DNA from 2 places in the Sporosarcina sp. USHLN248 genome. Region 1 is predicted to be linked to the other one. Evidence: predicted binding sites of a transcription regulator. Region 1 holds the regulator's gene; the other holds the start of a gene.
The links. Region 1 encodes NrdR, which represses ribonucleotide reductase genes. Its sites were predicted from a motif close to AACACNATATATNGTGTT; they were not measured.
Positions count from the first base shown of each region.

Region 2: WFH04_RS06135 (vitamin B12-dependent ribonucleotide reductase) is a predicted target of NrdR. The motif match lies at 8,289-8,306, and genes of this name have one in related genera.

Region 1 covers NZ_JBBCZC010000014.1:21,877-31,502, forward strand. The annotation lists gene thrS (threonine--tRNA ligase) at 1-1,742, opposite strand, end outside; T-box leader at 1,792-2,023, opposite strand; gene dnaI (primosomal protein DnaI) at 2,094-3,038, opposite strand; gene WFH04_RS07535 (replication initiation and membrane attachment family protein) at 3,038-4,390, opposite strand; gene nrdR (transcriptional regulator NrdR) at 4,421-4,879, opposite strand; gene WFH04_RS07545 (glyceraldehyde-3-phosphate dehydrogenase) at 5,082-6,104, opposite strand; gene coaE (dephospho-CoA kinase) at 6,216-6,812, opposite strand; gene mutM (bifunctional DNA-formamidopyrimidine glycosylase/DNA-(apurinic or apyrimidinic site) lyase) at 6,826-7,698, opposite strand; gene polA (DNA polymerase I) at 7,708-9,626, opposite strand, start outside.
Region 2 covers NZ_JBBCZC010000011.1:457-10,082, reverse strand. The annotation lists gene WFH04_RS06175 (SpoIIIAC/SpoIIIAD family protein) at 1-193, opposite strand, end outside; gene WFH04_RS06170 (SpoIIIAC/SpoIIIAD family protein) at 172-381, opposite strand; gene efp (elongation factor P) at 636-1,193, opposite strand; gene WFH04_RS06160 (M24 family metallopeptidase) at 1,215-2,273, opposite strand; gene aroQ (type II 3-dehydroquinate dehydratase) at 2,270-2,716, opposite strand; gene WFH04_RS06150 (hypothetical protein) at 2,779-3,204, opposite strand; gene WFH04_RS06145 (DUF1385 domain-containing protein) at 3,398-4,381, shown strand; gene WFH04_RS06140 (serine hydrolase domain-containing protein) at 4,511-5,551, opposite strand; gene WFH04_RS06135 (vitamin B12-dependent ribonucleotide reductase) at 5,680-8,247, opposite strand; gene WFH04_RS06130 (lipoate--protein ligase family protein) at 8,429-9,265, opposite strand; gene WFH04_RS06125 (rhodanese-like domain-containing protein) at 9,556-9,626, shown strand, end outside.

The DNA.
Region 1 (9,626 bases):
TCAAGATCAACGCGGATTCCTGCAGCGACAAGCTTATCTTTCAGTTCATTTGCGTAGTTTAGGTGCGCATCAGGAGATACCGGAATCATTTCGACTTGGATAGGCGCAAGCCATGTCGGGAATGCACCTTTGTATTCCTCGATTAGGAATGCGATGAAGCGTTCCATTGTTGATACGACACCACGGTGGATTACAACCGGACGATGCTGTTTTCCATCTTCTCCGATGTAAGTCAGCTCAAAACGTTCAGGTTGCAAGAAGTCAAGCTGCGCTGTCGATAATGTTTCTTCCATACCGATTGCTGTTTTCACTTGTACGTCTAATTTTGGACCATAGAATGCCGCTTCACCGATTGCTTCCACATATTCAAGGCCCATTTCGTCCATAGTTTCTTTTAACAGACGTTGTGCGTGCTCCCACATTTCATCGTCATCGTAATATTTTTCTGTATCCTCAGGGTCACGATACGATAAGCGGAATGAATAATCCGTAATGTTAAAGTCTTTATATACTTCAATGATGAGCTCCACTACTCTACGGAACTCGTCTTTAATTTGATCGGGCCGCACGAAAATATGCGCGTCATTCAAAGTCATTCCGCGTACACGCTGCAATCCCGAAAGTGCACCGGACATTTCATAGCGGTGCATCATCCCTAACTCTGCAATACGGACCGGCAAATTACGGTATGAGTGGATGCCGTTTTTGTAAATCATCATATGGTGAGGGCAGTTCATCGGACGAAGAACCAAATCCTCGTTGTCCATGCTCATAACAGGGAACATGCCATCCTGATAATGCCCCCAGTGACCGGATGTTTCATATAATGATTTGCTACCTAATACTGGTGTGTAAACATGCTGATAACCTAACTTTTCTTCTTTGTCGACAATATAGCGTTCAACGATGCGGCGGATAGTAGCGCCTTTTGGTAGCCATAGAGGCAAACCTTGTCCAACCTTTTGTGAGTTTGTAAACAAATTCAGCTCTTTACCGATTTTACGGTGGTCACGTTCCTTCGCCTCTTCAAGCATACGAAGATGTTCTTGAAGTTCTTCTTTTTTGAAGAAAGCTGTGCCGTAAATCCGTTGCAGCATTTTATTATCAGAATTTCCTCGCCAATAAGCTCCTGCAATGCTTAGCAGTTTAAACTCTTTCAATTTACCTGTCGATGGAACATGGATACCGCGGCATAGGTCGAAAAATTCACCTTGCTCGTAAATGGAAACTTGCTCCCCTTCAGGGATCGCTTCCAACAATTCAAGCTTATATGGATCGTCAATTTCTTTAAAACGTTTTTCTGCTTCTTCTCGAGAAACGTCATGGCGAACAATCGGCAAGTTTTCGCCGATGATCCGTTTCATTTCTTTTTCAAGCTCAGGAAGGTCTTCAGCAGTTATTGGAGTCGGTGAATCAATATCATAATAAAAACCGTTTTCAATAACTGGACCGATGCCTAATTTCGCATCCGGGAATTTACGCTTTACTGCTTGTGCAAGCAGATGAGCGGTACTATGGCGCAAAATTTCAAGCGCTTCCGGAGATTGTGGTGTAATAATCGCAATGTCTCCATTTTCTTCAATCGGCGTTTTTAAATCAATCAGCCGCTCACCAATTTTTCCGGCTAATGCACTTTTGCGCAGTCCAGGACTAATGGAACCTGCCACTTCCTCAGTTGTAGCGCCTTTCGGAAACTCTTTTACCGCTCCATCTGGAAATTTCAGTTCGATATTTTCTGACATAACAAACACTCCTTATCATTTTTTTGCAAACAAAAAAGCCCCATCCCAATAAAGGGACGAAGCTATAGCTCGCGGTTCCACCCTTCTTCCTTCTATCCGGGGCTACCGGAAAGACGAAGCTCGATACGGCTAACGGGCCGGGTCCGTCATCAGCTACTTCAATGTTCACTGATGCTGCTCCAAGGTGGTAAATCGATGATCCTTCCTGCAGGGCTTCCAGCCATTGTCCCCACTCTCTGTACGGTTGATCAACCGATTGTTGTCCTTTTCAATGCATTTTATTTTTAGATAATTAATAACCATTATTATAAATAGGAAGAAGCGAAATTGCAAGTGGTACCTTTTACAATATTATTGGGTCCGCCGGTTTTTGCCTTTCAATTGGATTGGACGGCTTATTGTCTTGATTCGCTCCATAATGCGCCCCGCTTTGACGACTTCCTTTTCTCCACGCTGCGTATAGGATAAATGGTGCTGCAATTCATCATAATTGAAGTTTGACGTGAAAAACGTCGGCAGTTTTTCAGACATGCGATATTGCAATATCGTTCCTAAAACTTCATCCCTTGCCCATGCAGACATCGTTTCCGCACCAAAATCGTCCAACATAAGCACTTTTGCTTTCTTTACAAAATCAATTTTCTCATTCAGCGTCTGGTCTTGGATCGATTGCTTCATCTCCCTTAAAAACTCAGGAATGTAAACAACTACTGTCCGTATTTGACGATGTGCCAATTCGTTAGCCAACGCACCAATAATATAAGATTTCCCTGTTCCAAAAGGACCGTGTATATATAAGCCTCGTTCAGGTAAACTGCCATCTTCGCCAATTGCGCTCAAAAACTGAGCACAAGCTTCCACGACTAATACGCGGCTCGGATCATGTTCGAGGTCAATATCATGAAGCCGCGCTTCCATTACGTCTTTCGGCATATACATGCTATCGATCATGTTTGTGACGTTACGCTTTTCTTCGTCGATCAATTTGTTCGGACATTTTACATAATCAAGATCAATATAACCGCGGGAAAGCACTAATTTCGGTTCAAAACCTTTCATGACATTGATGCACCCTTCAATATTCGGACATTGGTCGCAATGATGCGAAGCGGTTGCATATTCATATAATTTACCAAGACTTTTATCGACAACTGTTTTGTCAATCTCTTGGGAATGGTCTAAAATGAATTCCTGCACTCCCGGAGATTCCATTACTTCATTGCGAAGTTCTTCATATCTTGCGGTTAAAGAAGATGCATTTATTACACGTTTCAAAGTGTTGCCGATCGGTTCCATTATGATTTCACCCCGCTTTTCATCGCTTCTAATTTTTCAAGCAGCTGCTTGCGTTTTTCGTCAATGGACGGATCTGAATCAGAAGCAGGTTGTTGATCTTTTTCTTCATTGTAAAACCATTCCGGAACCTTTTCCTCTCTTGAAGGCTTCCGAGAAGTTGTTTTTTTGCTTCCTTCGTTTTGCCATTTTAAATATTGGTCATGCTCTTTTCTTGAAATTTCCATCGCTTGTTTTGCAGTCATAATCTTTTTGTTTTTCCAATGCGATGCAATTCTTTCCGCATAGTTTTTCGTAATTTTACCGTCATTGCGAATGATGACATAATGCAACAGCACATTTACGACTCCAACTGGAAAGCCATGGACTGTGACGAGTCGTTCCGCAAGTTCAACATCCACTGGAAGCGGTTCATTGCCCGTGTAATCCCTTAGCATTTCACGCGGTGGAGTATTTTCTAAGTAATGAATGAATTTATCCTCACGCGTTTTCGGCTCTTCTAGAGGTATCATGCGTTCTTTCGAAAACACTTTTTCAAGTTTTGGCGCTGATTTGGATATATTCATCTTATAATAATCGACTGCTGCCTTTCGAACTCTATCTTCTGGAAGCAAGTTGTTTTCATCCAAAGCCATCATAATAACCTTCTGCATATCGATTGGCGTCAATGAATAAAGAAATGCCAATTTCTCGACCAATTCTTTCGATAGCATGGCGAGCGACGCTTTAGGCACCATTTGCTCCGATAATCCCGAACACATCAGTTGATAATCAAAATCAGAATGAGCAAAAGGAATACCGTTGGATTCGATTCTTCCTTTAATCGCCCCGGTATCCTCCAAATCTTCTGAAACTCCATATCTTATCGGCTTATATACATCCAAGAAGGTTCTCGATACTTCCTCATAACCTTCATCTATTCTGTTGTCATCCAAAAAACGGGCACGTAAATTCCGGTATGCTTGCTCTCCAATTTTACTGAAAAGGAATGTGGACAATAGTGGATCATCCAAAAATGTTTTTGCATCCAAAGGCGGCAGAAGCTCGTAAAGGAAAGTTCGGTCATTCACTTCCCTTTTGCAATATGTCCGCAGTAGCCCTATTGCCTCTAAAGATATCCTAGCTTCAAAAATACGACCCAATGGCATTGTAAGCAAATTCATCAAATAATAATGATTATGCTCTGCATCTTGGTCTCCTTCTGCATCTGACCAAAGGGACATGAATAGGCTCATCGCATCTGGACCGATCAAAGGTTGATAAAATAATGTCAGGAGTTGCCGGTCATAGTCCGAAAACGGTTGTGCCAACTTGATTCTGAAGATGTCAATCGGTTGCAGCTCCTCATATAGCATGCGATCCGGCCGCCTCCTTTTTCCTACAATTTATGATTTCTTGTTTTGCAAGTTCTTCAATTCTTCGATGAAAACGTTAATATCTTTGTATTGGCGATATACCGATGCAAATCGGACGTACGCCACTTCATCTACATCTGCTAATTTTTCCATGACCATTTCACCAACATCTTCTGATTTGATCTCCACAATGCCCGCGCTTCGCAATTCTTTTTCGATCAGATAGACGATTTTATGGAGCGCCTCCAAATCGACTGGTCGTTTTTCGCACGCGCGGATGAGACCTCTTAAAAGTTTTTCACCGTTGAACTCTTCACGTGTACCGTCCTTTTTCACAACAACGAGTGGCATTTCCTCGACTTTTTCAAATGTAGTGAAACGAAAAGCACATTTTTCACATTCCCGGCGTCTTCTAATTGATCGATTTTCTTCCGCGGGCCTGGAATCGATGACCCGGGTGCCATTATAATGACAAGCTGGACATATCATTTTTTGTTCCCCCGCATTTTCGTATAGTATATTGATTATAACAGAATTCTGTCGAAACTGGAGAGTTCCAATGGAATTTTGGCAGAGATTGCGAATAACGATTTTCTTTTCGAGCAATTACATAGACGATAAAAAAGCCATACACCTCTCAATTGTGAGAAGTATATGGCTTTTCGCCGGTTCTATTACGGTTTTTAATCACTTACGCATTGACCTTAGCAGTTAACGCTTCAGCCACTTTTTTAGTCAAGCCCACAACACGTGCGGAATAGCCCCACTCATTGTCATACCAAGCAAGCACTTTCACTTTTCGGTCGCCCATAACGATTGTTGAAAGACCATCAATCGTTGCGGATTCTGTCGTCGTGTTGAAGTCGATCGATACTAACGGCTCTGTCGTAAAGCGAAGGATGCCGGATAATTCATTTGCTGCCGCTTGTTTGAAAGCGTCGTTCACCGCTTCCACAGTTACGTCCTTTTTCAAGTCGACAACGAGATCGACTAAAGAAACGTTCGGTGTTGGAACACGAAGCGCCATGCCATGAATTTTACCTTCCAGTTCAGGCAATACGAGAGAAAGAGCTTTCGCAGCACCTGTAGATGTCGGTATGATCGATTGCGCACATGCACGAGCACGGCGAAGATCCTTATGAGGATTATCCAAGTTCTTTTGGTCATTTGTATAAGCATGCACAGTTGTCATTAAACCATTTTCGATGCCGAATGTATCATTCAATACTTTCGCAACTGGCGCAAGGCAGTTCGTCGTGCAGCTCGCATTCGAGATGACATCATGCTGATCGATGTCTAATTTATCATCATTAACGCCCAAAACGATTGTTACATCCTCGTTTTTGCCCGGAGCAGTTAAAATGACTTTTTTCGCGCCAGCATCCAAATGCAACGCTGCTTTATCGCGTGCATTGAAGACGCCTGTCGCTTCAACAACGATATCAACGCCTAATTCTTTCCAAGGAAGCTTGGATGGATCGCGTTCAGCTATCAATTTCACCCGTTTGCCATTAATGACAAGCGCATCTTCCTCCGCAACGACTTCACCGTCAAAAGCTCCATGAATTGTGTCATACTTAATCAAATGAGCAAGCGTTTCAGATGGATAAGACGCATTCACCGCTACAACATTCAAGCTGTCCTCCATAATCATTTGTCGGAAGACCATGCGTCCGATTCGGCCAAACCCGTTTATGGCAATTGAAGTTGTCATGAATAAATCCTCCTGATGATGTTATACTTTTTATCGTTAATCCGATAATTAGTATAACATATTTTAATTGGACGCATAGTGTTTGTGAACAGATTAACAATGTTCTATTTTTCAGAATTGCGCTTGCCATTCTATTAAAATTTGATCCAATTGCTTTTCCGTTTCTTTTAATGTGCCGTCATTATAAATAACCGCATCAGCCCCGCTTTCCTTTTCAGCAATAGGCAGTTGCGAATGAATGCGATCATCAGCCTCTTCTTCAGTGAGATGATTCCTCGCCATCAGCCTTTCCTTCTGCACTTTTGGACTTGCCGAGACGACAAGGATTTTGTCGACAAAATGCTGAAGCTTGCTTTCAAATAATAGCGGGATATCCATGATGACTATCTGCGCTCCCTTGCCAAGCCATTCATCCTTTTGGCGGAGCATCTCTTTTCTTACTGCAGGGTGCATAATCCGATTGAGCTTTTGACGCTCTGTTTCATCCCCAAAAATCCTTGCGCCGATCCATTCACGATTCATTGTGCCATCTTCCCGTAACGCGCCCTCTCCAAAAGCTTCCGATATTTCCTTTAACACAGGGCTACCCGGCTCTACTATTTCACGCGAAATGACATCAGCATCGACAATCGGAAAGCCTTTTGCCCTTAACATGTTCGCAACCGTGCTTTTTCCTGTTGCGATACTGCCCGTCAATCCTATAATCATTGACATACGCTCCTCATCTCTGGCAAGAAGGGCAATAGACGGATGTTCTGCCTGCGATTTTCAAGCTTTTCGTCTCTTTTCCGCAAACGGTGCACACTTTCTTACCGTACATTTTCAAACGATCTTGCATTGTGCCTGCTTGTCCATTTATATTGCGATAATCTGAAATAGAACTCCCACCGGCATGAATGCTTTCTTGTAAAATATCGACGATGACTTTAAATAATTCTCTTTTCCTCTTTTCGCTCACTCGATCGGTTGTCCGGTTAGGATGGATTTTCATTTTGAAAAGGGCTTCCGTTGCGTAAATATTGCCGCAGCCGGAGATGACATGGCCATCCATAATAACTTCTTTAATCGGTTTACGGGCAAATTTCGGAGTACTCGCCATAGCGATAAAATGCTCTATCGCATCTTCTTCAAAAGGCTCTGGCGCCATTTTCAATAAAGGCGGGTAGTCACCTTCTTGACGCAGCAGGCGCAACTCACCGAAGCGACGTATATCGGAATACACTAAGAGTCCACCGTCAGCCATTTCAAAGATGACATGCATATGGTTCCTAAACTTCTTCTCTGTAACATCGTCTAAAGTGTCTACAACGAACCAAGCTCCCGTCATCCCTAAATGGCTAACCAACAAATGCGCCTCGCCTTCTTTTACGAGATGGAAATAAATGTACTTACTCCTTCTTGTAACGTCCATAATCGTTGCACCAGCCATTTCGGCAATAAAATCTTCCAATGTAATTCCTTTAACGATCGCTTCTTTTCCTAATTCTTTTGATGCTTTCACAACTTCAGAGACTGTCACTTTTGCAACAGTCCTTCCTGATGAAGCCGGTGACAGCTCCCGCACGACACCTTCCACTTCAGGTAATTCAGGCATACTCATTCCTCACTTCGTTTCATACCAAGATTTCCCGAAAGCCCATTCCACTTTAAGAGGAACATCTAATTTTATTGCGGATTCCATAACTTCCGGTACGATTTCTTGTAATTTCTCTATCTCATGCTCTGGCGCTTCGAAAATTAATTCATCATGCACTTGCAACAGCATGCGCGTCTCTAATTTTTCTTCCTTCAAACGTTTATCCATATCGATCATCGCTTTTTTAATAATATCAGCGGCGGTGCCTTGAATTGGCGTGTTCATCGCTGTCCTTTCGGCAAAGCTCCGTAAATTGAAATTAGAGCTCACAATATCTGGCAAATACCTTCTTCGATTCATCATTGTCGTTACATAGCCTTTCATTTTTGCATCTGCGACGATGTCTTCCATATATTGCTTAACACTTGGGAACGACGCCAAATACGTGTCGATGAATTTCCCGGCTTCTTTCCTTGTAATATTTAAGCTTTGCGACAAGCCATAGTCACTTATGCCGTAAACAATGCCAAAATTGACAGCTTTTGCTGTCCTTCTCATGTCCGAGGATACGCCATCCTTATCGACGCCAAATACATCCATCGCTGTTTTCGTATGAATATCGGCATCTTCCCGGAATGCAGCGATCATTTTTTCATCTTGAGAAATATGTGCCAACACACGCAACTCAATTTGGGAATAATCGGCTGCGAACATGAGCCAGCCCGGTTCTGAAGGGACGAATGCCGCTCGAATTTTGCGTCCTTCCTCTAAACGGATCGGGATATTTTGCAAGTTCGGGTTAATGGAGCTTAGTCTCCCTGTTTGCGTAAGCGCTTGTTGGAACCGTGTATGGATTTTTCCATCTTCATGGATTTCTTTTGTCAGTCCTTCAATATAAGTCGAATTCAATTTACCTAATTGGCGATATGTCAAAATATAGCTAATAATTTCATGTTCACTTTCCAACTTCTCAAGCACATCGGCTGCTGTTGAATAACCTGTCTTCGTTTTCTTAATTGGTGTCAAGCCGATTTTTTCAAATAAAATCTCTCCCAATTGCTTCGGTGAATTAATATTGAAAGGCTGTCCTGCCATCTCATAAATAATGGATTCCAATTCTGACAGCCTTGCGGACAGCTCAACCCCGATTTGCTGCAGCGTCTCGAGATCTGTCTTCACACCGGTAGATTCCATTTGGCCTAACACTTTCGCTAAAGGCAATTCTAATTCATAATATAAATCAAATTGTTCGTTCTCCTTTAGCTTTTTCTCAACCGCGTCTTTCAACTTCCAAACAGCTTCCGCTTTTCGACCTGCATGTTCTGCAACCGTCTGCTCATCAGGAACTGATTTTTTAGCCCCTTTGCCGTATATCACTTCATCCGATTGAACATTCGTATAGCCGAAATCTTTCACCATAGAAGCAACATCCGTATATGTTGCAGAAGGATTTCCAATATAGGCGCCAAGCAGCAGATCAAAATCGATGCCTTCCAATTTTATGCCATATCTAAATAATGAGGCATATAAAGCTTTTGAATCGGAAGCATATTTCTTTTTCTTGCCATCCTCCAAATAAGCTTTCAATTGGTCTGAATTGCGAACATGTTCAAATGGAATATAGTACGTCTTTTCACCATCAGAAAGACTTAAACCCATAAGATCTGCATCTAAATAATTCACATCTGCCATTTCGATATGAATCGCCATTTCATCTTTAAACTCGATCGTTGAAGGATCTTCGATAAGTTGTATTGTAATTTCTTCCATCAGAACTCCCGCTTCTTCCGGAGCCATTTTTTCCAATAATGTCTTGAACTTCAAATCTTGATAAATCGCCTTCACTTGCTCTTCATTTGGCCCATCATATTGCAGTTCGTCAAGGGAAATAGTGAGAGGTGCGTTTTGTTCAATTGTTGCGAGCTCTTTGCTCATGAATGCTTGTT
Region 2 (9,626 bases), on a different contig from region 1:
GCGCAAATAGTTGCATGAAGGTTTTGCCGAAAGGAAGTACGATTGTTACAGTCATATAAGCGAGAAAGAAGAAAAAAACAGCAGCGTATAACATAGGATGCAAATTTTTCGACGCAAAGGAGATAAGCAGCAGCACAAGATAGATGACAATAAGATGAAAAAGTGTAAGCATCAGAACGCCAAAGATAGCCACTGAAAGAATTCCGTAATTTCCGTGAAGAAAATCCTTAAGAAGCGGAGCATCTCAGCGGCAATATAAATATAGGCAATAAAGAAAAGAAAAAACGAAAACTCCTTTTTCCCCGTCGATTCGAAAAACACATGTAGAAAACCAATTACTAACCCGATGCCAGCAATTCTCAATAGATCACTCAATTCCAATTCGGGTGCCTCCTCCATGTCACAATCTATGTATCTATCCGAAATAATATACAAACACAGGGCTTATTTATAATTGTTTATTTCGTAATGTAGAATCTACATGAGATATTGGTTTACTAAGCCCGGTTATTGTGAAAGCAGTATTGTAGTAATGCTAAAGAATGAACAAAAGCTACTGGTTTCAACCAATAGAAAAAAAGCACACTTTGCAATCCCTATTCGGGCTACAAAATGTGCTCATAAGCATGTTCATATTAAGCTCTTGATACGTATTCGCCTTCTTCAGTATTAATGATCAGTTTATCGCCTACATTAACAAAGAATGGCACTTGAACGACAAGCCCAGTTTCCATTTTAGCTGGTTTTGAACCGCCACTCGCAGTATCTCCTTTAATACCTGGCTCTGTTTCAGCAACTTCCAAGACGACTGTCGCAGGAAGCTCTACACCTAATACTTCGGACTTGAAAGAAATGATGTGTACTTCCATATTTTCTTTCAAATATTTTAATTCCTCTTCAATTTGAGTTGAAGGTAATTCGATTTGCTCGTATGTTTCATTGTCCATGAATACATGATCATCGCCATTAGCATACAAGTATTGCATGCGGCGGTTGTCGATTTGCGCTTTTTCGACTTTCTCGCCCGCACGGAACGTTTTTTCATTTACATTTCCCGTGCGAAGATTACGCAGTTTGGAACGGACGAACGCCGCTCCTTTCCCTGGTTTAACGTGTTGGAAATCAATGACACGCCAAATATCGCCTTCAAATTCAATCGTAAGACCTGTTTTAAAATCGTTTACTGAAATCATGCTGTTTCCTCCGTTTAATCCTTATAGGATAATTAATTCTTTTGGTGAATGGGTGAGTCTTGCGTTGCCATCTTCCGTAATTAGGATGTCGTCTTCGATACGGACACCGCCAATGCCGGGTAAGTAAATGCCTGGTTCAACCGTAACGGCCATATTCGGTTCCAATACAGTTTCTGAACGGAATGACAAAGCAGGTCCTTCATGAACTTCAAGACCGATCCCATGACCAGTTGAATGCCCAAACGCTTCACCGTAGCCCTTTGACTTAATATAGTCACGAGCAATTGCATCTGCCTCTATACCAGTCATACCCGGTTTGATCTGTTCTAAAGCCAATTGTTGGGCAGCTCTGGTCACTTCGTATATTTCTTTTAACTTTTCAGAAGGCTCACCTACTGCAACCGTTCGTGTAATATCCGAAATATAACCATTGTAAAGCGCTCCATAGTCGAGTGTCACAAGTTCGCCAGATTGGATTACTTTATCGGAGGCAACGCCATGCGGCAAAGCGCCCCGCTCTCCCGAAGCGACGATAATGTCAAAGGAAGATGAAGTCGCTCCCAATTTACGCATATACATTTCCAGTTCATTTGAAACTTCGAGCTCTGTCACACCCGGTTTAATAAACGTGCAAATATGTGTAAACGCATCATCTGCAATTTTCGCAGCGTGCTTTAACACTTCAATTTCTTCCGGTGTCTTAATGAGACGAATCTTTTCAATAATGCCAGCTACCGCTTTCAATTCTGCTGACACTTTTTCCTTGTACATTTCATACAAGCCGTAGGAAACATGATCTTTCTCAAAGCCAAGTGTGCTGATTTTCATGGCCTCCACTTGTTTGGCAACTTCCTCGATGATCGTCTTTTCATGTTGAACGATTTTGAAACCTTTCACTTGGTCTGCTGCCTGCTCAGTATAGCGAAAATCTGTAATGAAAACTGCATCATTTTCAGAAATGATTGCAACGCCGGAGCTACCTGTGAAACCTGTAATATATCGGCGATTATAAGGATTTGTCACTAATAATGCATCAAGCCCTAACTCTTTTAACGCTTCACGTAATTTTGTCAGTTTCATAGCTTTACCCCATTTCTTCTGAGAAGGAAAGCTTGGAGTGCAAGTTCATATCCACCAGTGCCGAAGCCGGACATTTGTCCAATGCAAACCGGCGCGATAACGGATGTTTGTCTGAACGGTTCACGACTATGTATATTTGAAATATGGACTTCGATAACGGGCACATCCACTGCAGCGACGGCGTCTCGCAATGCAATGCTGTAATGTGTAAACGCCCCCGGGTTGAAGATAATGCCATCGAACTTCTCATCGGCTGCTTCATGAATTTTATCAATCAATTCACCTTCGATATTTGATTGAAAAAACGCGAGATCAACAAGCCGTTCAGATGCGATGTCTATTAGATGCTGCTCAACATCCGCCAATGTTTCTACTCCATAGATTCCTACTTCCCTTTTTCCAAGCCGATTCAAATTTGGTCCATTCAGAACAAGCAATTTCACCACCACACCATTCCCCTCACCATTTTCTTTCCCATTTTATCATATAGTACCGTTGCCGCAACCTATTTCTGTTGATCTGCAGAAAGTTTCTTCATATAAACGGCTGTTCCGATTATAAAAAGACTGACGATCGCATTAATTGAAAAAAAGGGGATTGAAAATGCTTTAATTCCTTCTTTCAAAGTATGTGGCATTCCAATTGTCCAGTCAACCGCCGCTGTAATAATAAGGCTAATTGCAATTGCAGTCACCATTGGCGGTATTGCTGTAGTCCATTTTGAAATCGCATAAAAAACAAAACATACAACGAAGAGTACGAGAAATAATAATGCCCATTTTCCATACTCATTCATCCACCCTTTTCCAGTCCAAAATTTCAACCATCCAATAGGGGACCAATGTATAAAATTGAAAAAGTGCAAGAACTTTAAGGAGATTGTTGTGAAAATAGCTGCAAATAAAGCTGTTAAAAACATTGTTTTATTCAATATATATCCCTCCTGCTGAAAGTGTCGGGAAATTCATGTTTTTTTAAACCTAATGGGTGGAGGAATGCCTGTTTTTTTTGTACAATAGATGGATAAAGAAACGACAAGATCGTTTTGCAAGACTGCAATTTTTTGACAGGCGATCTTATAATAAAATATTTTTTATTAAACTAGCGAAGGTGTTGATTGATGGATGAGTAAAAAACAGCAGCCACCTGCTTATGGAGGGCAAGCGTTAATTGAAGGCGTCATGTTCGGCAGCCGTAATCATACTGTGACGGCCATTAGAAGAAAAGATGATTCCCTTGATTATTATTATGTACCTAAAGAACATAAACCTGTCACTTCCAAGTTAAAAAAAATACCTTTCGTACGAGGGGTTGTAGCATTAATTGAATCCGCTGGAATTGGCTCAAAGCATTTGACGTTCGCCAGCGAAAGATATGATATCATGCCAGGCGAGGAAGAAGAGCAAGTCTCTGAGGAACCTTCAAAACTTTCAATGATTATTGGCGTTGCAGCAGTTGGAGTGCTATCATTCCTATTCGGTAAGTTCGCTTTTACATTAGTGCCCGTCTTTTTAGCACAAGCATTGGAATTTATGGCACCTGGCAAAACAGCCCAAATTCTGTTGGAAAGCTTCTTCAAGTTACTCTTGTTGCTCTCCTACATTTCGTTAATATCTATGACACCGCTCATTAAACGTGTTTTTAAATATCATGGAGCAGAGCATAAAGTGATCAACGCTTATGAAAATGGCTTGCCCTTAACTGTCGAAAACGTTCAGGCGCAATCAAGATTACATTACCGTTGTGGAAGCAGTTTCCTCCTGTTTACTGTTATTGTAGGTATGTTCATTTATTTCTTAGTACCTGCTGACCCATTCTGGCTTCGAATTGTGAATCGTATCTTGCTCATCCCAGTTGTGATCGGTGTGTCTTTTGAAGTTCTTCAATTTACAAATAGCTTACGCAATATTCCGGTATTAAAGTATTTAGGCTATCCTGGATTATGGCTACAGTTATTGACGACAAAAGAGCCCGAAGACAAGCAAGTCGAAGTGGCAATCGCCTCCTTCAATAAACTGCTTGAAATTGAAGAGGTAGGTATTGAAAACGTTGAAATTTTGAAAGCTGCAGATAACGCAGCCACTCAAACAACTGTATCAGTGAATTAATAAGCCATGATGAAAACGCTCGGGTGAATACTTTTCCGAGCGTTTTCTTTTTCGAACGCTTGCCTTAGAACGTTCGACGATACGAAGCCGTACTTGCTTACGCAATGCATCAATAAATCTTTTATTATTTTAATCGCTTGCAGCAAGCTTATTTAAACTTGAAACAATTAAACTGCCAAATTTATGGATATCATCAATATAATTAAAAGTAGAAAGATCATTTGTATACAAACGATTGTACATTCTAACAGCGACTGCATTGTATTGCGGTATGACTAAACAAGAACATCCAGACGCCCCTAAAATTTGATAAGATCCTTTCGGAATATGAGCCCCCAACTCATTATATGGATAACGTACCTCACCGTCTTTAACCCACCAGAACGAACCGAATTTCGGTAGATCATTCGGCCAAGCAACCGGGCTTTGTATCGATGTCACACGATCAAAAACTTTTCCCGGAAGCACTTGCTTTCCGCGAACTTTTCCTTTATTTAGGTGCAAATTACCCCAAAATGCCAATTCCCTTGCATTTACATATAAATTTCTTTCATCCCCTCTATTTGAACCAATTCGTAATGTAGCGTGATGATCGGGCGAATGAATATCACATACTAATCGATTGTCTCCTTCTGTGACCCAACTAGTACTCGTCCAATTTAGTGGCTTGAATACTCTTTCGGTAAGCAATTCACTTACACTTTTGCCAGTAGCTTTGTATAAAATTTTTGCAATTATGTCTGGATTTTTCCCCTTCCCCTCGATATTTGTTCCTAACTCAAATAGTCGACGCACCTCTTTATTGGCAAATTTCAACCCCGAAGAACGGGACAATAAATGTCTTATTGTCGTCTCACCAAGAAGATCTTGATCATATTCAAGCAAATAATCGCATATTTTATCATCTAAACTTAAATATCCTTCTTGAGCGGCGATGGAGATCGCTAAACTGATATAAGTTACACGAACAGAATAAACATTAAATCGTGATAAACTATCAATTTTCCTCGCTTCATTCCCAAAATGATGATAGCCAGAATACCATTCATGAACAATTTTATCGTCTTTCATAATGAGTAGAGCAGCTCCAGAGGAAGACTTTTCTTGTTTTATTTTTTCTGTATATGAATTGAGTTCTTGAAAAATGTCACCTTTCCTAATTCCCATCATCCCATTTCTTCCCCTTCATAATTTCTTTTTATTCTTAATTTATCATAATAAAAAACGGTATCCAAACTAGAAATTACTTCAGTTTGGATACCGTTTGAGCAACCTTCAAGGTGCTGTATGTTTTATTCTTATAATCCGCATTTCAGTTGAGCATTACAATTTGTACAAGTATTGCACCCACCGATTTCTTTCACAGTACCCTGCCTACAAACGGGGCAAGTGTTGCCGACTTCAGATCCGATCGTTACGTTTGTTGAACGGAGATCTTGAATTGTATCAATTAAGACGACTTTCCGTTGTTCGATGAACTCTTCCGTCATCTCTGTTTCAGGCTCCATCGTATTCTCTTCAGCTTTCAGTGTAAGGACTTGGGAGTCACGGCTGCCGTCAACATAGACAGTTCCGCCTTTCGCTCCACCTTTATATAAACGCTCATAGACGCTTTCGACCTGTTTTACTGAATAGCCACGCGGAGCATTTACGGTTTTCGAAATGGAGCTGTCAATCCATCGCTGAATAATACATTGTACGTCTGCATGGGCTTCTGGAGATAAACTCATAGAAGAGACGAACCAATCCGGCAATTGATCTGGATCAGCTTGAGGATTACTTTCCAAGTACTCCTCTACAATACCGGCTTTCACTTCAATGAATTTACCAAGACGTCCGCTTCGATAATAGGTGAATGAAAAATACGGTTCAAGTCCAGTGCTGACTCCAACCATCGTACCAGTCGAGCCAGTCGGCGCCACTGTAAGTAGGTGAGAGTTGCGAATACCGTGTTCCAAAATGGCAGTGCGGATATCTTCAGGCATCCGCTTCATATAGCCAGTGTTAATGAATGCTTGTCTTAAAGCAGCGGTTTCCTCATCCGTTTTACCAATCAAGAATGGGAAGCTACCTTTTTCTTTTGCTAGTTCGATTGATTCCCGATAGGCAGTTGTTGCTATCGTTTCGAACACTTTATCAACGAGCTCATTGCCTTCTTTGGAGCCATATTCCTTCTCACAATAAATGAGTAAATCCGCAAGGCCCATGACGCCTAAACCGATCCGTCTTTCACCAAGTGCCTGTACTTTATTTTCCTCAAGGAAGTACGGTGTCGAATCGATAACATTGTCTTGCATTCTTACCCCTACGCGAACCGTTTCTTTCAGCTTTTCGTAATTGACCGTTTTCATCTCTTTGTTTGCGAACTCCGCAAGATTCACTGCCGCCAAGTTACATACTGAATAAGGCGCTAATGGCTGTTCGCCGCAAGGATTTGTTGCAACAACCTTTTGGCCATATGCTTTCGCATTCGTTTCATTGTTTGCATTGTCAATAAAGAAAATACCTGGTTCAGCTGAATAAGTAGCGCAAATATTAATAAGATCCCATAAAGCGCGCGCTTTTATTTTTCGGTAAACACGGACTTCATAGCCCATCTTTTCCCATTCACGAACATCTCCAACGTTATGCCACTCTTCGTTATAAAAAGCCATTTCTTCAGGTGTATACTTTTCAACTGCTGGAAAACGCAGTTCATAATCACCATCTTCTTCAACAGCTTTCATGAATTCATCCGTCAATGTTACGGAAATATTCGCACCTGTTAAGAATTCCGGATTATGGACAGAATACGTTCCGCCATCTCGCAATTTCATTTCCGCATCTCGCAAAATTGCTTCGTTGAAACCGCCCATGCCAGGGATTGATCTGTAATTCAAAATCCCTTGATACATCGCTTCTTCTTGCGCAGTAAGCGGCGTAAACTTAAGTTTTTCGTTGGCAAGTTTTTGGATAAGCTCTTCATCCGTATTTTCAAGAAGATAGCGAAGAATTCTCGGATTTTGCATTTTCGAGATGATAAATTCGCAAATATCAGGATGCCAATCAGCTAACATGATCATTTGTGCTCCGCGGCGGCTGCCCCCTTGTTCCACAAGGTGTGTCAGCTTAGCAATATCGTCAAGCCATGATACTGACCCCGATGACTTTCCATTTACACCACGCGCAAGTGTGTTCCGCGGTCTCAATGTTGAACCGTTCGTTCCGACACCGCCTCCGCGGCTCATAATTTCCATCACTTGTTTGCGGTGATCGGAAATGCCTTCACGAGAATCGGGAACGAATGGCATCACATAGCAATTGAAGAACGTCACTTCAGTTTCCGAACCTGCGCCATAAAGGACACGACCTGCCGGAATGAAATTCAATTTTGCCAATTGCTCATAAAAACGCTCGAACGATTCTTGCCGTTTTTCTTCCGTCTTTTCAGCGGCAGCTAAACCAGTAGCATTCCGCTTTGCGATTTGCTCATAAAACACTTCTAACGGCTTCTCAATGACGTCTAATGATCTTCTGACAACACCCTTTTCTTGCTCTTCCGGATCATCGATTGAAGAACGGTATGCTTCTTCAATCCAAATGTCCGCTTTGCCACTCGCTTTATCGATTGCTTTAACGTATCCTAATCCCCTCGCTGGAAATTTCGGATCTTCTTTTACGGTTAAGACGACAAAATCGCCTACTTTTAGCGTCTTCTTTTCAGTGTCCTTAAATGAATATCGATCAATCATCACGAGACGGGACACTCCGCTATGTGTAATCTTCATGTTATCTGTGATGGGATGCACTTGCGGAAACTCCTTTATATCCGCATTCAATTGCTGCTTGTCCAATGATGGTGTTTGCTCGTTTGAAACAATAACCATTCTCGCATCCTCCTTATTTATTTCAAGATAAATTCTTACCAAACACAACATGTTGTATTATGTACATTACCTAATCTACTACATATTGAAACTTCATTCAACTGTATCCGTTTTTACAGATTTTGACGAATGCCGCGATTATCCGATTTCGCATGAAAAAATAGATCGAAAGTGCTAACCTTTATTTTTTAAATGTCCAGTCTTTATTTGCATATTTACTTTCTTCAATTTCTTTAACAATTGCCTCTTGCTCTGCTGTCAATTCCATTGGAGAAAGCTCGATCTCCAACGCCTGTTCGAAACCTTTCGAGAATGCCGAAATACACTCTTCTATCGAAACTTCACGCTCAACAAGTCGATCGATTGCTACAGCTTTTTGGGGCAAGTTCATTCTCATTCGTTCTCGGGCTTCTGCAGAATCAAACTTGAATAAAGATATCAATTTGTCTTCATCCAAGCTTAATAAAATAGCGCCGTGCTGCAAGATGACACCTTTTTGACGTGTCTGTGCACTGCCAGCTACTTTTTTCCCTTCAACGACAAGTTCATACCAGCTTGGTGCATCAAAACAAACAGCACTTTTAGGTTTTTTTAATCGATCAGCTTGCTCTTTGGAAGCCGGCACTGAAAATTCTGCTTGTAGCCCTAAGTTTTGAAAGCCTTTCAGCAGTCCCCCTGAAATGACTCGGTAGGCTTCTGTCACCGTTTCCGGCATATCAGGATATGCTTCGGAGACTATGACACTATAAGTCAGTTCATCCTCGTGCAACACTCCTCTTCCTCCCGTTGGTCGCCGCACGAATCCTAAACCATGTTCTTTCACGGATGACATATCAATCTCTTTGTCAACACTTTGGAAATAACCGATCGATAGCGTAGCTGGCTCCCATTCATAAAATCTTAGAACAGGGCCTATTTCACCTTTACTATGCCAATCCAATAGCGCTTCATCAAGCGCCATATTGTATGAAGGCGAACGTTTTCCCGAATTAATAAAGTGCCAAATCCTTTTCGTCATTACGATTCCCCCTTCCATAACAGCCGATAAAGAATAACATAGTTTTCATAGTACCATAATTCCAAACGCGCAATAAGTATTGACTTTTTCTCTTTCATTCTGATTGCCTACTTATCAGTATCAAAAAGAAACCCTGCTCTTTTCCTAACATGTGAAACCTACTTATCAGTTACGAGCAATCAGTATTTTGCATGAAAACACACATCATTCTCATTGAAGAACGTTCTTCCATTCTTTATAATGAATAAGAAGATGGAAAGGGGAAAGTCGTTGTGAATCCGAATTTGATTATCTTAGGCGTCGCACTCATCGCATTGATTTTGTACTTCGTCATTACGATGCTGCGCGTCCGTAAAGCAGT